Pleurocapsa sp. PCC 7327: one gene and its partner. Each later gene encodes a partner of the first gene's protein in a complex. Links are inferred from orthologs where the notes say so. Each region holds a gene or a part of one and is shown in the gene's direction. Other genes may lie near its edges. The genes, in order: pcrA and uvrB.

Evidence for each region.
Region 2: the proteins of pcrA (region 1) and uvrB are in contact, whole or in part, in a crystal structure (PDB 7EGT), measured with the Thermus thermophilus proteins. The link is inferred for Pleurocapsa sp. PCC 7327 from one-to-one orthologs. Residues at the interface, in WP_096412145.1 of Thermus thermophilus: His654, Arg656, Phe657, Gln666, Asp668, Glu669, Lys680, Arg681, Leu682, Ser683, Lys685, Tyr686, Ala687; in WP_096411307.1 of Thermus thermophilus: Glu23, Leu25, Arg26, Asp27, Gly28, Glu29, Arg30, Phe31, Arg55, Glu326, Asp327, Phe328, Glu379, Ser382, Gln383, His398, Gly400, Arg401.

The regions. Positions count from the first base shown.
Region 1 is NC_019689.1:1,306,221-1,313,295, reverse strand. What follows is about bases 2,449-5,459. They hold pcrA (DNA helicase PcrA), read left to right. Parts: upstream 2,449-2,789; coding sequence 2,790-5,129; downstream 5,130-5,459. Other genes in these bases: PLE7327_RS05860 (iron ABC transporter permease), read right to left, coding at 5,193-5,459. In the rest of the region: PLE7327_RS05880 (ferritin-like domain-containing protein), read left to right, coding at 1-650; PLE7327_RS05875 (LOG family protein), read right to left, coding at 755-1,825; trxA (thioredoxin), read right to left, coding at 1,991-2,314; more of PLE7327_RS05860, read right to left, coding at 5,460-6,230; PLE7327_RS05855 (LysE family translocator), read right to left, coding at 6,241-6,807; PLE7327_RS05850 (hypothetical protein), read right to left, coding at 7,051-7,075. UniProt on the Escherichia coli protein: A helicase with DNA-dependent ATPase activity. Unwinds DNA duplexes with 3'-5' polarity. Translocates on single-stranded DNA with 3'-5' polarity. Initiates unwinding more efficiently from a nicked substrate than double-stranded DNA.
Region 2 is NC_019689.1:127,829-134,811, reverse strand. What follows is about bases 2,577-5,495. They hold uvrB (excinuclease ABC subunit UvrB), read left to right. Parts: upstream 2,577-2,998; coding sequence 2,999-4,993; downstream 4,994-5,495. Other genes in these bases: PLE7327_RS00565 (SpoIID/LytB domain-containing protein), read left to right, coding at 5,485-5,495; PLE7327_RS00575 (hypothetical protein), read left to right, coding at 2,634-2,837; minE (cell division topological specificity factor MinE), read left to right, coding at 2,577-2,606. Outside these bases: PLE7327_RS00595 (four-carbon acid sugar kinase family protein), read left to right, coding at 1-175; septum site-determining protein MinC, read left to right, coding at 269-1,099; septum site-determining protein MinD, read left to right, coding at 1,442-2,239; more of minE, read left to right, coding at 2,289-2,576; more of PLE7327_RS00565, read left to right, coding at 5,496-6,983. UniProt on the Escherichia coli protein: The UvrABC repair system catalyzes the recognition and processing of DNA lesions. A damage recognition complex composed of 2 UvrA and 2 UvrB subunits scans DNA for abnormalities.

The DNA.
Region 1 (7,075 bases):
TGGAGCTAGGGGCAGATATTGGCAAGCCTCCAGGCGTGTCCTACATTGATGAATTTGAACGCTTGCTAGACCAAGATGCCTACAACTCAGAAAACAAACTGGAGGAAGGTATTATTGCTGCTCTAGCATCGATTAACGTCACTGAAAAGCGTGGGTGTGAGTATTTCTCTGCTCATATTCATGCCCTCAAAGAAGCTCCTCAGACCGAAGAAAATATCAAAATTCGAGAAACGATAGAAAAGATTTTCCCAGAAGAAGCAGGTCACGTTCGTTGGGGAAATCGCTGGCTTACTAAAATTGCCCAAACAAGCCCAGAACACAGAACTAAAGTAGAACAAGCCAAACGCAAATATGCAGCAATCGAACAAGCTGCTTTTGAGGCTGGCATGGATATTATGGCAGGTGCAGAACTTCGCCGAATCAACAAACTGATGGAGATTGCCAATACCATGTCTGTTTGGGAGCGTCCCCAATATCTGATGGAACGCTTGCCCCAGACTCTATTTGCTCCCGAATTACAGGAGATCCGAATTGAAGCTGCAAAACGCGCATGGAATCGCAATCCCCAAGAATTTGTGGAGAAGTTCGTGCCGATGTTCTTAAATGGCTTGACTAAAACCCAAAACCAGCGAAAGACAGCCAAAGCCTAAGATACAAGGGTGGGCATCGCCCACTCACCCCTTCCTCGCGTTGAAACTTAGAATTGGCATAAGTTCTAGATTCTCGCGATCTCATCCTCGCCAATCGCCAACAATCATTTACGTTCGGGATGCTCGGCTTCAGAGACAAGATAACTCATGCGATTGATCTGATTGATTAGTTGATACAAGCGCCCAAAGCTGCGTTGGTTGAAGTGAAAAACCAGACGGGGTAAATGCTCGGTTTCACTCCCGATTTCTTGGGGTAGGGCGCTACTTTTTTCAATTCTGCCTTCAGCGAGGATGTCGCTATACCCTTCATTAAGTTGCTCGACTTGAGCGTCTGATAGTTCGCAGTTGAGACGCATGACAAATTGTTTGCCAACGTAGCGGCTGGAGTGATAGACCTGATAAAAGTTACGAATCGTATCGCAAGCGATGCTTAAGTTGTCCGTGATGGTATAGAGGTTGATATCCTCTGGACTAATCAAACCCCTCTCCAGCAAATTTTTTTGAACGTGCTGGTTCCAACTCAGCCAATAATCGCCTCCGGGTTCGTCAATCAACACTAGAGGCGCGGGACCATATTTACCCGTTTGACAGAGGGTCAGCGTTTCAAAGGCTTCATCTTGAGTGCCAAATCCGCCTGGAAAAAGGGCAACAGCGTCGCTTTCTCTGAGGAAAAAGAGCTTGCGCGTGAAGAAATACTTAAAGTTAATTAACTTCGAGTCGTTAGCAATAAAAGGATTCGCTTCTTGCTCGAAAGGTAGGCGGATATTTAAACCAAAAGAATGCTCTCGTCCCGCTCCCTCATTACCTGCTTGCATGATACCGCCACCCGCGCCCGTCAATACCATAAATCCCAATTGAGTTATTCTACGAGCAAAGTCTACAGCCAAGCGATATTCCGAACTATTGGCAGAAATGCGGGCAGAACCGAAAATAGTTATCTTACGAATATGGCGATAGGGATAAAAAATTTGAAATCCTTGTTCTAAATCTTCTAATGCAGCGGTTAGAATCTTCCAATCCAAGCGATCGACTTCTTCCCCCGCGATTCTTACTAGCACTGCTAGCGCTCGCTGAATTAATTTGCCATATTTAAGGGTTGGCAACTGTTTGATGAGTTCCGCTAATTCTTCTGGGAAAGCCGATTCGAGGTTATTTTGGGGATGGGATACAGCCATATATTTGTTAGGTAGGCTACTATCATTCTATCCTTATGGGATCTCTGCCTCAAAGATTGTTGTATCGAATGATATGCGACGTTTCTTTGGCACAAGACTATATAAAAGCGCAAAATGCGCCTTAGACAACCTAAAGCGCACCCTTAGTCAGAATAATAGTATCGTTTAGAGATATTTTTCTAAAGTATTTGCCAAGGTAGTTTTGGGAACCGCACCTACCACCATATCCACTCTCTGACCTCCCTTGAAGATCATTAGCGTAGGAATGCTGCGGATGCCGTACTGACTGGCAGTGTTAGGATTCTCATCTGTGTTGAGTTTAACGACCTTGACTTGACCTGCATATTGTTCGGCAATTTCATCTACTACTGGTGCCACCATGCGGCAAGGTCCGCACCAAGGTGCCCAAAAGTCAACCAATACGGGAACGTCGCTATCTAAAACCAGTTCTTTAAAAGTTGCATCTGTGACGGGAGCTGCTGCTGACATACCGAAAATCCTTTCTCTATCTCAATTCTATTGAATACTTACAGATTCTACCATAACGAAAACTCGCTCTATTTCAACCAAAAGTGTATATAATTTTAGGAAACATTTATCTTCACTCGCAGCTAATGCTGCACGGAGTTTCCTCTGCCTATTTTATCAATCGGGTGAATTCTTTAAAAATAAGAAACCGCCCGAATGTAAAGCGGGCGGAGTGTGGTGTGAGGAGTGAACGGAAACATTTGTCTCCGCTATCTCTATTCTAAGAGACAAATTCCACTTTGATGAGTACTTTTCAATTCAATTAAGAAAATTTTTCTCCGATCTAATGATAGGCTAGGTAGGTTTACTCTATCGTCTGTTCTGAAGTTGATGAGCCAACTCTTCTTTTGCTGCTAATTAATTGTGGGAAACTGAATATCATAGTTGAGTAGCGTAGCTTCTGTGTCCTGTTGTTTTTTTTGACTCCTGAAGACTCATGACGACCGATCGCAATTTTTTGAGTCAACTCAACCCTTCCCAACGTCGCGCTGTCGAACATTTCTGCGGACCTTTATTAGTTGTTGCTGGGGCAGGTTCTGGAAAAACTAGGGCATTGACCTATAGAATAGCTCACTTGATTCGCCATCACCAAGTCGATCCAGAAAATATTCTCGCCGTGACTTTCACTAACAAAGCTGCGCGGGAGATGAAAGAGAGAATCGAGGCAATTTTTGCTCAAGATTTGGCGCAAAAACAACACGGGCAAAGATTAGAATTATTAGCAGAATACGAGCAAAAACAGTTGCGATCGCGCATTTATAAAACCATTACTAAAAAACTTTGGATTGGCACGTTCCACAGCTTATTTGCTCGCATTCTCCGCTACGATATCAACAAATACCAAGACAAACGAGGACGGATTTGGACGCGAAATTTCTCTATCTTTGATGAATCTGACGCACAAAGCCTGGTTAAAAATATCGTCACCAAGCAATTAAATTTAGATGAGAAGAAGTTCAACCCTCGCTCCATTCGCTATCAGATTAGCAATGCTAAAAATTTAGGCTTATCTCCCGAACAATATCTCAAAGAAAATCCTCATTACAAAGGACGAGTTATTGCAGAAGTCTACAACGGATATCAAGCACAACTTGCCGCTAACAACGCCCTTGACTTCGACGATTTAATTTTAATACCAGTCAGACTATTTCAACAAAATGAATCTATCTTGGGTTACTGGCACAATCAATTTCGTCATATCTTAGTCGATGAATATCAAGATACCAATCGCATTCAATACGAATTGATTCGCCTTCTTACCACCAATGGCGAGACGAGAAAAAGCGAGTGGAATTGGCAAGGAAGGTCTATATTTGTAGTCGGCGATGCCGACCAATCGATCTACAGTTTTCGGATGGCAGACTTTACAATTCTGCTGAATTTCCAATCGGATTTTGGAGATGGCTTGCCAGATGAAGATACTCGTACCATGATCAAGCTAGAAGAAAATTATCGTTCCAGAGAAAATATTCTTAAAGCCGCCAATTCTTTAATCGAAAATAATACCCAACGCATCGAGAAAGTTCTCAAACCCACGCGAGGATTAGGAGAACAAATTTATTGCTATAAAGCAGATAACGAACAAGCAGAAGCTGAATTTGTTATTAATAAACTGAAGCATTTAAGAGCAGAAAATCCAGAATTAGATTGGGGAAGCTTTGCAATTTTATATCGAACTAATGCCCAGTCTCGTTCCTTTGAAGATGCTTTGATTCAGAGAAGCGTTCCCTATACTATTGTCGGGGGATTTAAATTCTACGATCGCCAGGAAATTAAAGATGCTCTAGCGTATTTACGAGTCGTTTCTAATCCTGCTGACACAGTTAGCTTGCTGCGAATTATTAATACTCCGCGTCGAGGAATTGGCAAAGCAACAATTGAGTCACTTATAAGCGCTTCTCAGGAATTAAGCATTCCCCTCTGGGAAATTTTAAGCGATGAAACATCAGTTAATACGATAGCGGGACGCACAGCAAAAGCTATTAATAAATTCGTAAAAACCATTCAGGAATTTCAAGAACAGATCGAGACGCTTTCTGCGGCTGAAATCCTCCATCAAATCATGGAAAAGTCCGGCTATATCGACGAGTTAAAAAGCAAAGGAACGGAGGAAGCCGATAACCGCCTAGAAAACGTTTACGAACTCTATAATGCTGTTCTCCAATTTCAACAAGATACAGAAGATACAACGCTAGAAGGATTTTTAGCAAATGCTTCGTTAGCTTCCGATTTAGATAATCTAGAAGAAGGTCAACAGAAAGTTTCTTTAATGACCTTACATTCTGCAAAAGGACTCGAATTTCCCGTCGTGTTTTTAGTTGGTTTAGAACAGGGATTATTGCCTCACGGTCGCAGCATAGACGACCCGCTAGCATTAGAAGAAGAACGCCGCCTTTGTTACGTTGGGGTTACTCGCGCCCAAGAACAGTTATTTTTAACCTATGCAAAGGAACGCTATACTTGGGGGTCGCGAGAAACAAAAATTCCCTCTCAATTTTTGCAAGAGTTGCCGAAAGAATTAATTAGTAGCAATATCAAGCCAAGAATTTATTCGCGTCGTCTCATTGTTGGCAAACCTGCTGGGGGGGCAATTTTAAGCGATCGTGACTTGAATTGGTCGGTTGGCGATCGCGTCGTTCATCAAGTATATGGAGAAGGAGAAGTTACCCATATTTTAGGCTCGGGGAAAAAAGCAACGCTAGCCATTAAATTCTCCGATCTCGGGCAACAAAAAATTATCCCTCCAACCGATCCAAAGTTAGCGCCGATGCAGTAGATTTAACGCTTAAAGTAAAAAATAACTGCAATCTTCGATGAGCGTGGGGAAAGGGAGAGGATCTCACTCAAACGAACGGCGGTAGAGAAACCAAACAAAAAGAGGCGAACCTAATAGAGAAGTTACTACACCGACGGGTAATTCTACGGCTCCCAGACGAGCGAGTAAATCGGCAATGGATAGAACTAAAGCGCCCCCTGCCGCAGATAGAGGGATTAGCCATCGATAATCGTTTCCCCCCATCAACAAACGCATGGCGTGAGGAACGATCAAACCGATAAAACCGATTAGTCCTGCCATGCTGACGGCACTAGCAGCGAGTAAGGTAGCCGTAGCACCGATTAATAAGCGCGATCGCCCCAGATTAATCCCCAAACCGACTGCTAGTTCGTCTCCTAAATTTAAAACATTGAGATAACGCCCTAACAAACAGGCGCAGATTAAAGCGATAAGGATATAAGGGCCCGCCATTGATACTTCCGGCCATCCTCGTCCGTTGAGGCTGCCTACAATCCAATTTAGGGCAGTTTGGATGCGACCTTCTTCGGATAATATGAGCAAGGTAGTTTGCACGGCACCAAATAGAGAAGAGATAGCAACACCGCCCAAAATTAAGCGTTCTACAGCAATTCCATTGTCCGTTCGCGCTAGAAAATAAACGATCGCAGTCGTTAAAATCGCCCCCAGCCAAGCTGCAAAGGGAATCCAAGCTTGAGAAATCCCCAGCGTCACCATCGTAATTACTATTAAACCCGCTCCGGCTGAGATTCCCAGGAGAAAGGGTTCTGCCAGGGGATTGCGTAGCATTCCTTGTAATAAAGCGCCAGACGTTCCCAGGGCAGCACCAACAGCGATCGCTGCAACTACGCGGGGTAGGCGCAGTTGCCAGAGAATGGTTTGGTTAACGGAATCGCCTTGATGCCATAGGGCTTGCCACAATTGAGATAAACTGAGATGGACGGCTCCCAGAGATAAAGAAATGGCAAAAGTTAATATCAAAGCAGCACTGACTAGGAGAATCGTTATTCCGATGCGGTAACTAAATCCCGTTGTCTGCTGTTTTTGACTCGATGGCAACTTCAAAGGATTGCTAACTTTCACGATGCAGGATTTACTTATTGTTGTTTGAGCCAGATAAAACAGTACTGACTCCAAGACCAATATAAACACTTCCTGCGAAATAGCGCTGAGTTCGCAGGAAACACAAATTGCCTCTCAGCAATTGTCCAAGCGTTCCGGCTACTAGAGCGTAAAGCCCATCGCTAATAGTTGCCATTGTAACGAAAAGAAATCCTAAAAATAAAATTTGGAGCGCTACTGCACCTTGGGAAGGATCGACAAATTGGGGCAAAAAGGCGAGAAAAAAGAGAGATGTTTTTGGATTGAGAAGGTTAACGAGTACTCCTTGCAAAAAGATACGTTTTAAATTTAAATTTTCATCTACTTCAGCCTGATTGATCTCCTCGCGAACTAGCAGTTTGCCAATGCCAAGGTAGATAAGATAAGCTGCACCGAGATATTTCACCACATTAAATGCCAATGTCGATGAAGCTAGTAAAGCTGATATACCTAGTGCTGCTGCTATAACTTGAAGAAGAGTGCCAACTTCTAGTCCTAATGTGGATACAAGTCCCGCCGTGCGTCCCTGATGGATGCTTCTGGCAATAATATAAAGCACCGCCGGACCTGGCGTGAGATTAGCCCAAGTCTACTATAAAGCTGAAAAGGCCTGGCAATAATATAAAGCACCGCCGAACCTGGCGTGAGTAGAAGTACTAAGGAGGCAATAACAAATAGAGATAAATTTGCTAAATCTGGCATTAGCATTTCTTGATGGGTTTATTTTGGGCTTAAGATTCTAGTTCGACGCTGTAAATTAGAACAGCGGTATCAACGTACACAAGAGCGTTTAATGGCAAGTTTAATTGCCCCATGCTTCTCGCTCC
Region 2 (6,983 bases), 1.2 Mb from region 1 along the record:
TAAGGGACTGAACTTGACCGCAGCGCGGTTGCTCGGTCAAATTTTGCCAGGATGTTCGATGATCCGCACTCCCGCCGGACATCCCTTATTTCCCGATCTTCCGGTGGTTTTATTTCCCGGTAATGTTGGCGACGCGCAAGGATTGGTGACGGTTTATCGCCGTTTGAATCGCTGAAGCTCGCCATTGCTAAAAATTAAAATTTCATATATTGGTAACTGAGAACCCATATTGCGCTAGGATGTCGTTTAGTCAATTGACCCGCATCAAATGTCTTCCGATCGCGTACTCCCATTAACCGATTCTCAAGAAGAACCTTCACCTTTTCCTCTCGAACGCTACTCGCAAGTTCATCTCAAAAGTGAGGGCGAGAAACTGTTGTTGGTTTTACCAACGCTCCCTCAAAAAGAGGAGAGCAACGATTGGTCGCAAACTTGGCAGCAGATCAAGTACTGTCTCAAGAGTAACGATCGCGCCACTCAAGCAGGAACGGTCGTTTATCTCGTCGCCCAAGATCGTCTGCTCGACGGCAGACAGCTACAGGCGATCGCGGAAGCCCTCAAAGAAGAACAGCTTCTGCTAAAGTGCGTTCGTACCAGTCGCCGTCAAACCGCAGTAGCCGCTGCCACTGCGGGCTACTCGGTAGAACAAGAAACCCTAACCCAACCTTTTGGGGTTAATTCGGCTCAAATTGTCTTGCCATTAGCCGAACCGCTTTATTTAAAAACAACGGTGCGCTCTGGCGTTACTATTCGCCATCCTGGTACAGTAATCCTTGTAGGAGATGTCAATCCAGGAGGTGAAATCGCAGCCGACGGCGACATTATCGTTTGGGGTAGCTTGCGAGGCATCGCTCGCGCGGGAGTAAAGGGCGATCGCGAATGTCGAATTATGGCATTGAGAATGGAACCCACCCAACTCCGAATTGCCGATGTCGTTGCTAGAGCGCCAGCTGTGGCGCCAAAGGAATTCGAGCCAGAAGTCGCCTATATGACCCCGCAAGGCATTCGCATTACTGGCGCGATCGATTTTGCCAAAACCTATTCTTTTTCTCAAAAAGCCAAAGGATGGGTAGAGAAAGGGACGAAGTATGAAGGATAGAGATGAGGGACGGGGAGTGTGGGGAGTGGGAGAGGGGAAGGGGAGGAGACAGGGGAAAGGGGGAGATGGGGAGACAAGGGGGAGTTGGGAGAAAATTAACAACTAACTGCTAATTACTAACTACTAACCAATCCAAAATCCTTTCATCCTTTAATCCAATAACCCTGTACGGACAGGTTTTTTGACAGTAACTGTTGAGAAATCTCTAGCATTTTTAGATAAACTTGCCCCCTACTAACTAATCCCCAATCCTTTCATCAAATAACCGATCGCTGATAACTAACTTCCGACTTCCGAATTCTAATAACCTGGTTACTGTTTACCAATCGCTGATAACTGAATATGAGTCATATTATCGTCATCACCTCTGGAAAAGGAGGGGTTGGAAAAACTACCGTTACCGCAAACTTGGGATCGGCAATCGCCCAACTAGGAAAAAAAGTCGCCCTAGTCGATGCCGATTTCGGACTGAGAAACTTAGATTTGCTATTAGGGTTGGAACAACGAGTCGTCTACACGGCAGTAGATGTTCTGGCAGGGGAATGCTCGCTCGAAAAAGCCCTTGTCAAAGATAAGCGCCAACCCAATCTAGTGTTACTGCCAGCCGCGCAAAACCGCACGAAAGATGCAGTCACTCCCAACCAAATGAAGGATTTGGTAGAGCAATTAACCAAATCCTACGACTATATTTTGATCGACTCTCCAGCAGGGATCGAAATGGGATTCCGCAACGCGATCGCTCCAGCACAGGAAGCTATTATCGTTACTACGCCCGAAATGGCAGCAGTACGAGATGCCGATCGCGTAGTTGGCTTGCTCGAAACCGAAGATATCAAAAACATCCGTCTGATCGTCAATCGCGTCAAACCGGAATTGATCCAGGTTAACCAAATGATTAGCGTTGAGGATATTTTAGACCTGTTGGTCGTGCCTTTGCTAGGCATCGTTCCCGACGACGAGCGTATTATTATCTCAACCAACAAAGGCGAACCCTTAGTACTCGACGAAAAACCTTCTCTCCCTGCCCTAGCGTTTGGCAACATTGCCAGACGCTTAGAAGGGGAGGAAGTCCCTTTTCTCGACCTCATGGCAGCTCACGATACTCTCATTACCCGTATCCGCCGTTTGTTTGGCGCATAGAAATCGACGCGGGAGACTATTTTAAGATTAAGGATTTTTAATAGCTTGTATGATTCTCGAACTGCTGGAAAAACTATTTCGGCGACAAGTGAAAAGCGGCGAACAAGCTAAACGCCGCCTTCAGCTTGTCCTCGCTCACGATCGCTCTGGATTGAGCCAAGAGGCGCTAGAATGCATGCGCCAAGAAATTTTAGAAGTGGTCGGTCGCTATGTAGAAATCGATTCCGATGAAATGGAATTTGTCCTAGAAAGCGATCAAAGAATTACGGCTTTAATTGCGAACTTGCCCATCCGACGAGTGAAAAATAGACCCTTGCGATCGTCAATAGAAAAAAATTCTAGTACGATTGAAGAGAATCCGGTTTAACGGTCAGTTAATTGACAACAGAGTGCCTTGAAAACTTCTCGTCAGTCTCCCCTTCCCGCTTCCCTTTGGCTCAGTTTGGCTACTACTCCCTTTCTGTTCGGTATGTTAGCCTTTCGTTCTCTAACCCAAAGTTTAATTGAATTAGGTCAAGCCAGCGAAGAAGTCTTTCGCGGCGATCGCTTGCCGATTCTCAATTTTCCAGAGCCAGACGACCAAGCCATCGACAATTGAGCATTGGATCGAGATCGAGTTGTCATTACAAATATGACCTAGACAAATATGACCTAGCGCGAGTTTCTCGCTGGCGCGAGCGAGAAGCTTGGTATGAGCGCTAGTATTGAGATAACGTTGTATTTTTACCAAATGGGGAAAAGTCCTACGTCGAATTTTTGATGAAACAATTTTCTCTGCAAGCTCCTTTTGAACCGACTGGCGATCAACCCCAAGCGATCGCCCAACTGGTAGAATCTCTCCAACAAGAAAACCGCTTTCAAACGCTTTTAGGCGCTACGGGGACTGGAAAAACGTTTTCAATCGCCTCGGTTATTGAAAAGATTGGCAAGCCTACTCTCGTGCTAGCCCACAACAAAACGCTTGCTGCCCAACTTTGTAACGAACTGAGGCAATTTTTCCCTAATAATGCTGTCGAATATTTTATCAGTTATTACGATTACTATCAACCCGAAGCCTACATTCCCGTAACCGATACTTACATTGAAAAAAGTGCTTCGATTAACGATGAAATTGATATGTTGCGACACTCCGCAACCCGTTCTTTATTTGAGAGGAAAGACGTAATTGTCGTCGCATCAATTAGCTGCATCTATGGCTTAGGGATGCCGTCTGAATATCTTAAAGCTGCTATTCCCATAGAAGTTGGTAAAGAAATCGATCAGCGTCAATTATTACGAGATTTAGTTTCCGTTCAATATTCTCGCAACGATCTCGAACTTGTACGGGGACGCTTTCGACTAAAAGGGGATGTTTTAGAAATTGTTCCCGCTTACGAAGATAGAGTCATCCGAGTCGAATTCTTTGGCGATGAAATCGATGCAATTCGCTATCTCGATCCCGTTACGGGGGAAATCCTTCAAAGTCTGGATAAGGTGAATATCTATCCGGCACGTCACTTCGTCACTCCTGAAGAACAATTAGAAGAAGCTTGTCAAAACATAGAACGAGAATTAAAAGAACGATTAAAAGAATTAGAAAAAGCTGGAAAACTATTAGAAGCACAACGCCTCGAACAACGAACTCGCTACGATCTAGAAATGTTGCGAGAGGTGGGTTATTGCAATGGCGTTGAAAACTATTCCCGCCATTTAGCCGGAAGAAATCCTGGGGAACCACCAGAATGTTTAGTCGATTATTTTCCAAAAGATTGGCTATTAGTCATAGATGAGTCTCACGTTACCGTTCCTCAATTACGAGGGATGTATAATGGCGACCAATCTCGAAAAAAAGTCTTAATCGAACACGGATTTCGCCTTCCCAGTGCGGCAGATAATCGCCCTTTAAAAGCAGAAGAATTTTGGAGAAAAGTTCGTCAATGTATTTTTGTTTCTGCTACGCCGGGAGATTGGGAAATCGAACAGTCAAATGGACGAGTCATCGAACAAATTATCCGTCCGACAGGAGTTCTCGATCCGGAAATTTTTGTCCGTCCAACTGAAGGTCAGGTTGATGATTTATTAGGCGAGATTAAAGAAAGAGTCAAGCGGAAAGAAAGGGTATTGATTACTACTCTAACTAAACGGATGGCAGAGGATTTAACGGAATTTCTTCAAGAAAGAGGAATTCAGGTTCAATATCTGCACTCAGAAATTCAATCGATCGAGCGCATAGAAATTTTACAATCCTTACGCGAGGGAAAATTTGATGTTTTAATCGGCGTTAATTTATTGCGAGAAGGATTGGATTTACCAGAAGTTTCTTTAGTAGCGATTTTAGATGCAGATAAAGAAGGATTTTTACGGGCGGAGCGTTCTTTAATTCAAACTATTGGTAGGGCAGCGCGTCACGTGCGAGGACAAGCGATTTTGTATGCCGATAATTTAACAGATAGCATGCTCAAAGCAATCGAAGAGACAGAAAGACGGCGAAAGATTCAGATGGCATATAATCGGATGCACGGCATTACTCCTCAGCCAATTAAAACGCGATCGCATAATTCTATTCTTGACTTTTTAGATATTTCTCGCAGGTTGAATTCACAACAGTTAGAAGAAGTCTGGGAACATTCAGATGAGTTACCTTTAGAAAAAATTCCTGAGTTAATTCAACAGCTTGAAGAGAAGATGAAAGAGGCGGCTAAGAATTTAGAGTTTGAAGAAGCTGCCAAATATCGCGATAGAATTAAGCATCTGCGAGATAGGTTATTAGGTTAGGTTGTTAGATTCGGTTATCGGTTGACACTAAGGCGACTAAACCTCGATCGCTTAAATCTTGCCTCTCTAGTTGACTGACAAAACTCAAATCGCCCTCACCCCAACCCCTCTTCCAGAGCGGGAGAGGGGCTTTCCACTTAAGACTTTGGACTAAAGTCCCTTCGCCCCTTGGGGGAGAAGGGATTTAGGGATGAGGGGACAAAGATTTGTCAGTCAACCAGCTTGCCTCTTTCCACCAACATGCCTAGAAATAAATTTCTAGGCTGATAGCTTGAGTGGACTTTGACTCTTAGCCAGGAACTTTAGTTCCTGGCGAACTTCCCTTTCGCTGTTGCTCAGGGCTACGCTGCGCTTCGGCTCACATCGCTCTCCAATGACAGGTAATATCTATGACAATTTAATTGGCGATCGCGTTGTATTTTTAATAGCTAAACGAGCTTGTCGTTGGCTATCATGAAAAGCTAGGATAAACCGTTCGATCGAGCTTCAATATGCCAACCACTCGACAACAGACTCGGATACCAGGCAAACGATTGATTCTAACCGCATTTACCTTGCCCGTATTGCTTGGTTTAGTATGGGCGCCAAGCGTCAAAGCAAAAGATGTTGAGCTGCAAGTTGGCATCATCCAGCGACTCGGCGAAGAAAATAATACTGAGATCGCCCTTTCGAGTACAAAGGGAGATATCCTAACGCTCACTTTTACCGATCGCAACGGACAAACCCAAGTCCTAAAAACGAACCAAGTAAAACTGCAAGTAGTAAAACAGCCTTTGCAAGCTTCCACGTTCTCAGAACGAGTAGTGCTTGGCAATTATTCTACCTTCGAGACGGCTGAAAATAGCGCCAAAGAATGGCGAACTAAAGGAATTGAAGTCGAAATTGCTCAACCAGATCGCTGGGAGGTTTGGGCAAAACGAGAGATTTATAAAAATCCTCTACTGCGTCGCCTGCTATTGCAGAGTCTCAGAGCGCGGGGATTCAACCAATCCTATCTAGAAACAGAAATTCTCTCTGAAAAATTCCAACCGACTTTTACTGTCAACGGAAAGCGCTACGAGCCAAATTATTTAGAGATTAGCGCTGGCAACGACCTCATCCAAGTAATTGCAGGAAAAAATAACGACCGCATCTATGGCGGAAGGTTGAGGCTGCAACCGAATGCCTATGGAACTTTTACCCTAGTCAATCAAGTCCCGCTCGAAACCTATTTGCGAGGAGTCGTCCCCTACGAAATCGGACATCAAGCTCCCGACAATGCCATTAAAGCTCAGACAATTATCGCGAGAACCTACGCTTTGCGAAATCTACGAAGATTTCAGATAGATAATTATCAACTCTGCGCAAATGTACACTGTCAAGTGTATTATGGACTGTCGAATACCAATCCGCGAGCCGATCGCGCGATCGCCGAAACTAAAGGATTAGTTTTAACCTATCAAAATGAGTTGGTCGATGCGCTCTATTCCTCAACGACGGGTGGAATAACGGCAAGCTTTAGTGATGTCTGGAATGGAGAAGAACGTCCTTACCTAAAACCCGTCATCGATTCACCCAGACAAGTTTGGAATTTGTCCCAACAATCTTTGGCAGATGAAGCAGCATTTCGCCGTTTTATCGGCATGAAAGAGGGTTTTAATGAAACGGGACAAAAAGTATTTCGCTGGAATCGAAAAGGAACTCTTCAAGAACTCAATGAAGATTTAAAAGAATATCTCGAAAAACGCAGACACCCCCTTGCAGATTTTCAGACAATTCAGCGGATGGAAATTACCAAGCGATCGCCTTCGGGACGCATCCTCACTATGGCGATACAAACTGATAAAGGGGTGCTGGAACTGCACAAAAATGAGATTCGCAGTTGCTTTGGGACTCCTCGCAGCACTCTATTTTATCTCGAACCCATGTATGACGAAAAGAATCAATTAAGAGGCTATACCTTTATTGGCGGCGGCTTCGGGCATGGAGTAGGGTTAAGTCAATTTGGCTC